2 regions of the Peribacillus sp. NPDC076916 genome follow, and region 2 is predicted to be linked to the other one. Evidence: riboswitches for the same ligand, from Rfam matches in the RefSeq annotation. Region 2 holds a riboswitch; the other holds the start of a gene.

The links. Region 2 has a riboswitch for cobalamin ahead of ACQKFG_RS27625 (hypothetical protein). Riboswitches for the same ligand answer to the same signal wherever they lie in the genome.
Region 1: it holds a riboswitch for cobalamin, as region 2 does, so the genes downstream of both, ACQKFG_RS16250 (ABC transporter substrate-binding protein) here and ACQKFG_RS27625 (hypothetical protein) in region 2, are expected to answer to the same signal.

The regions. Positions count from the first base shown of each region.
Region 1 is NZ_JBNNIU010000004.1:509,745-512,945, reverse strand. Features, by position in the region: gene ACQKFG_RS16255 (polysaccharide deacetylase family protein) at 192-1,064, shown strand; cobalamin riboswitch at 1,153-1,325, shown strand; gene ACQKFG_RS16250 (ABC transporter substrate-binding protein) at 1,485-2,456, shown strand; gene ACQKFG_RS16245 (FecCD family ABC transporter permease) at 2,419-3,201, shown strand, end outside.
Region 2 is NZ_JBNNIU010000025.1:13,687-16,887, forward strand. Features, by position in the region: gene ACQKFG_RS27620 (ABC transporter substrate-binding protein) at 1-591, opposite strand, end outside; gene ACQKFG_RS27625 (hypothetical protein) at 595-1,140, opposite strand; cobalamin riboswitch at 1,298-1,517, opposite strand; gene ACQKFG_RS27630 (AAA family ATPase) at 1,706-2,662, shown strand; gene ACQKFG_RS27635 (DUF58 domain-containing protein) at 2,695-3,201, shown strand, end outside.

The sequences.
Region 1 (3,201 bases), on a different contig from region 2:
GACGACTTATTTATTATATTTCTTATAGGCAAACTTTTCAAGCTTATAGCACATACTTATGAAAAAAATCTTCATAAATGCTCAGCAGGTCGCTATGCCCTTTTGTTTTCCTATTAATTCTTTAAATGGAATACTTTATTATCGAATAGTATTCTGATACTATTATACTAGAAAAAATTAGGGGAATGATAGTGAAAAGATATAGAGTTTTATGGATGGTGGCATTGCTGGGGATTTTAATTTTACCTGGTTGTTCACAAAGGATTGTAGAGGGTATAGGCATAAAAACGGCTGCACCGATTGCGGAAGATGACATTGAAGTGGTGGAAGCGGCCGAGAATGGGACCGGTCAGGATTTGGATGGCCAAATCGATACGGGAGACTGGATAATGGCCAAGTCCGCGGTACAGCTTCCAATCTTGATGTATCACAGCATTTCTGAAGGGAATGGACTTCGGGTTCCAATTGAGGAATTCCGAGCACAGATGGTTTGGCTTAGGGAGAATGGTTACTATACATTATCCCCTGAAGAAGCATTCCTCGTTTTAACCGAGAATCGGATGCCAAGTGAGAAGTGCGTCTGGCTTACTTTTGATGATGGCTATACAGATAACTACACGGAGGCTTTCCCGATATTAAAGGAAAATGATATGAAAGCAACTGTCTTCATGATCGGGAAGTCCATTGATAAAGGTCATCACCTGACTGAAAATCAAATGGTGGAGATGAGCAGGAATGGGATTTCGATCGAAAGCCATACTATCAACCATTTGGAGCTGAACCGCATGACGGCAGTGCAGCAAGAAGCGGAAATGGTTCAGTCGAAAGAGCTATTCGACCGTATGCTCGACCAGGACACGACAGTGCTCTCCTATCCGGTTGGCCGGTATAATGAAGAGAGTCTAGCGCTGTCAGAAGAAGCGGGATACAAGATGGCAGTCACCACCGAACCTGGGGGAGCTTCAAGGGACCAAGGGATGCATGCCCTGCATAGAGTTCGGATTTCACCCGGGTTATCAGTCGATGGGTTTGCGTCACTAATTGAAAATTCTTCAAATCATTGAAGGTGGACGGGTCATTTCGAACTTGTTCAGAAAAATCATATAATAATCGATTCTTACATGGTGTATAATGAAGGCAGTGAAAATTATATACATAAGAACGATTTGGTGTCTTAATGACTTAAAAGGGAAGTTGGTGAAATGCCAACGCGGTCCCGCCACTGTAAATGGGAGCTGACGGCTGTGTACCACTGTATGAGATATGGGAAGGTGCCGTTGACGATGACCATGAGCCAGGAGACCTGCCAAAATTCGTACACCTGTAACCTACGCGGATGGGAAGGTGTGTGGCAGACCCTAAAGAAGTCCGTAATGAAATTGTTGCCATGCAAGCACCTTCCGTTTAACGGGAGGTGCTTTTTGTTTTGGGGCATCTTCCGGGATTATTAAGTGGAAAGAAATTAAATAAAAAGATTGTGGGGAATGAAAATGAAGAAAATTTTTGGTCTGATACTGTTGATGTTGCTTGTTGCAGGCATGATGGTCGGCTGCAGTGACACTACTGATGAAGGAAAAGAAAAGCAGCAAACGAATCATGCTCAACACGAAGCTTTCCCGATTACGATTAAAGATGCAACTGGGGAAAAAGTGACGATAGAACAAAAACCGAAGAAAATCGTTTCGTTGATACCAAGTAATACGGAAGTGGTCTTTGCACTTGGTTTGGGTAAAAATGTCGTTGGTGTATCCGATAATGATAATTACCCGGAAGAAACGAAAGAAATTGAAAAAGTTGGCGGAATGGAAATGAACACGGAGCTGATTGTCTCCATGAAACCGGATCTTGTTCTTGCACATGCATCAAGTGCCCATAATTCAAATGAGGGTTTACAGCAACTTAAGGATGCTGGAATAGATGTCCTTGTAGTCAATGATGCACAAAGTTTTGACCAAGTCTATGAGTCTATTGAAATGATTGGACAGGCAACGGGAGAACATGATAAGGCAAAAGAAATCATTACGGATATGAAAACGAAGCTCAAGGACATTCAAGAAAAGGCCAAATCCATAAAGGAAGCGGATAGGAAGACCGTTTTAGTGGAAGTTTCGCCTTCACCAGAAATATACACACCAGGAAAAAATACTTTCATGAATGAGATGCTTAACATTATATCAGCGGATAATGCTGCTGCTGAATTGGACGGGTGGGCAAAAATTGATGAAGAGTCGATGATTGCTGCAAATCCGGATGTCATCATTACAACGTATGGTTACTATACGAAAGATTCAGTGAGTGAAGTGACGGGCCGAAAAGGATGGCAAGGCGTAAATGCTATTAAGAATGGCCAAGTCTTTGATGTCCATTCAGACTTGGTGACCCGTTCCGGTCCACGTTTAATAGAGGGAGTAGAGGAACTTGCCAAATCAGTCTATCCGAACCAATTTGACAACTAAATGGGCGTTTGCTTATTTGATTGCGTTGTTCATTTTGTTATTCGCGATGACGATAGGCATTTCCTTTGGTTCGGTGCCAGTACCGATTCCCGTACTTATACAAATAATCGGCAAGGAGATTTTCCATTTGCCGATTTCTGCTGATCCGGATGTGATGCTTACGAATATCGTGATGAACATCCGCCTGCCGCGCGTATTGCTTGCGGGTTTAGTCGGGGCATCACTTGCGATTGCGGGTGCGGCTTTTCAGGGACTGCTCCGGAACCCGCTCGCTGATCCTTACACATTGGGTATTTCATCAGGAGCATCGGTCGGCGCCGTATTGACAATATTCTTGAATATTTCACTGCCGTTCATCGGTTTATATACTCTTCCGGCATTGAGCATCTTATGCTCAGTGCTCACGATGCTTTGCGTACTTACTTTCGCAAAAAAAATGGATCGATCGATGAAAGTGGAAACGATCATTTTAACGGGAATCATTTTCAGCTCATTTTTAAGTGCCTTCATTTCATTGATGATTGCGCTGACGGGTGATGAATTAAGACAAATCATCGGCTGGCTGATGGGAAGCGTTTCAATGCGAGGTTGGAATTACATTGCAATCATTTTGCCGTTTTTTATCATTGGATCATTGATTTTGATCATGAATACAAGTGAATTGAATGCGATGACTTTCGGGGAAGACCGGGCAAAGCACTTAGGTGTGAATGTTAAGCGGCGGAAAATGTGGATCTTGATAGCC
Region 2 (3,201 bases):
CTCCTTTTCATCTACAGTTTTCACTTTTTCTTCGACATTTGTAATTTGGGATTTGATATCTTTCACTAATTCATCCCCTTTTTCGGCTACACCCATCACTTTAGCAATCTGCCCGATATCACCATATACATCATCGAAATTTGCCGCAGATTTAATGATGAATACAGGGATGCCAGCATCTTCAAGTGGTTTCAGTGCCGTTTCATCCCCAATGGAATAAGCGATGATGGCATCAGGTTTCAAGGCAATGATTTTTTCTGCATTGATGTTAACGGAGTCTGAAACATGTTCGATATCCTTCGCTTCCTCTGGATAATTATCAAAGTCGGTCACGCCAACGACTTTATCACCCTGTTCAAGGGCAAATAAGATTTCAGTATTGCTTGGCTGAAGTGAAACGACCTTTTCCGGGATTTTCTCGAATTTTATTTTTTTACCAGAATCATCCGTAACGGTATAGTCCTTGATTTCTTCGACCTTTTTACTATCTTTATTATCCTTTGAGGATTGATCATCGTTCACTCCGCATCCGGTGAGGAAAAGCGTAAGCATCAGCATGGAAATCCAACTGAATCCTAGGGTTCTCTTCATTATTTATTCCTCCGTTTTCTTTTTCATTGGTTTGGTTGGGTATGATTTACTTATAAAAGGAATCTCCTTGATCCCCTGTTGCTTATTGACGTAGACTGCCATCACGAATAATACATTTGCAAGCAAGTGAGCGTAATCAAAAAGAATTCCTGGAATTTCCTTTTCTAGACTTACCTTGAGTAAAGCTCGCACGGACTTTTTGGCCTCACTGCGGCAAGTATGCAAAGTACATGCTGCGGTTGATCCTTGTGGAAGGACGAATGTTTCGATTCGATCCCTCACTTCAGCGACATATCGGTCGTAGATTGCACTTAAGCGGTCGAGATCATCGCCGGTAATGGCTAAAATCCCACGGACTGAGCCGTTTAAATGGTAAACCATGGGCAATAATTCCATTAAGTCATGGTATACATCGGGGACGTCCTCAGTAAGCGAGGCGGCCAAGCCGATCTGTGTCGTCAATGAGTCTGTGCGGATTTCAAAATCGACGGTCGATACTGACTCACGCATGTATGGGTAGCATAAAAAACGAAAGTCTTTCTTTGCCATAAATCTTCCTCCTTTTACGTATTGGGTGAATGACCTCCGTATTGCTTTTCCCAGCAAGACAAATAGCCGACCAAGAGTTTTGGTCGGCTTCGGGCATCTATATATCTGTAGTAGAAAAAGATGGGAGAGCCGTACAATCTCCTATCTTCCGAAGAGCATAATACGATGAAAAAAGGCAGGTCTCCTGGCTTGTGCGTCATTTTACTCTAAGAACCTTCCCATTTGGGTTAAATGGCCGGTAGTCGGCGAGCGATTACATCCTCAAATAGTGGTAAACATCTTATTTCATTAGCACTTACAGTTGCGGAAACAGCTTCGGTTTTAAACCGAATTCCCTATTAAGCTGACAATGCAGCACCATTTTCTGCAAGATTCATATTCACTTAGCAACAGTTTACCATACCTTTTTCAATAGACTGCATTAATATTTTTAGACAAATTCGTTTATGGTTTACCGAATATCTAGTAAACTTACAATGTAAGGTTTAATTGGTGCTTAATGTAAAATTTTGATATAGAAAAGGTATGAAATAATGGTGATACTGTGAATCCCGGGAGGTAGAGAATGAATTATAAGCAAGTCAATCAAAAACTGGAAATGGTTCTGGGGAATATCGAAAAGGTGATTATCGGAAAACGGGATATAGCAGAACTAAGTATCGTGGCACTCCTTTCCGGTGGACATGTTTTATTGGAGGATGTTCCGGGCGTGGGGAAGACAGTCATGGTAAGGGCACTAGCAAAATCTATAGGTGCAAGCTTTAAGAGAATTCAATTCACACCTGATTTACTTCCTTCTGATGTTACTGGTGTTTCGATCTTCAATCCTAAGGAACAAGAATTCATTTTTAGGCCAGGTCCGATAATGGGACATATTATTTTAGCCGATGAAATTAACCGGACCTCGCCGAAAACTCAGTCTGCATTACTTGAAGCCATGGAAGAGGCAAGCGTGACGATTGATGGTGTCACAAGGAGATTGGAGAAGCCGTTCTTCGTAATGGCGACACAAAATCCGATCGAATACGAGGGGACGTATCCGCTTCCGGAGGCTCAATTGGATAGATTCCTATTAAAAATGAAAATGGGCTATCCGGGTGTGGGAGAAGAGATAGAGGTTCTTAATAGAGCTCAATACACGGTACCGCTTGATGAGCTGGAAGCCGTCATCACCTTGGATGAATTGATAGAATTACAGGCTGAGGTAAAAGCTGTGATAGTGGATGACACAATAAAACGATATATTGTTGAATTGGCGAATCGAACACGTACTCATGAAGGGGTCTATTTAGGTGTAAGCCCGCGTGGATCGATAGCCTTGATGAAGGCAGCCCAGGCTTACGCGCTGGTCCAGGGCAGGGACTATGTTCTGCCGGACGATGTTCAATATTTGGTTCCATTCGTATTTTCCCACCGGCTTATTTTGAAACCTGAAGCGAAGTATGATGGCTTCGATGCTGGAATGGTGATACATGAAGTTGTGGCGACAACACAGGTGCCTGTAAAGCGGGCTATGACCTAATGCGCAAATTCATCAACATTTTAAGGGGAAATATGAGTGTGGTCGGACTTGTATTACTCATGACCGTTTCCTTTTGCTATGCAATGTTTCAAGGTGGTTTTGTCAGTTGGTTCATTTTTTATTCATTTTTGCCGTTTTCTGTGTACGCTTTGATTCTGCTGTTTTATCCGCTGCATGATTTGATCGTTGAGAGAAAGGTCAATAAAAGGGAATGCCAGGCCGGCGAATCTGTTGAAATAGCATTGACGTTTATCCGTAAAAACCGGCTGCCCCTATTATTTATGGTGGTAGAGGAGGAATTCCCTCAGCGTCTGGAAGATAGGGGATTCCAAAGGAAAGTCATTATCTTTCCGGGATTCAGGCGTACCTTCAGCATGTCATATACCTTGGAAGACATGGAGCGTGGAGAGCATTCATTTCAATCGATCCGCTTTTGGGTTGGGGATTTTTTCGGGTTAGTCGAAAAGGAAGCGATATATAGTTCACCTCTGAAAATAACTGTTTTTCCTCGTTATCATGAGCTTGCCTACAGTGATATT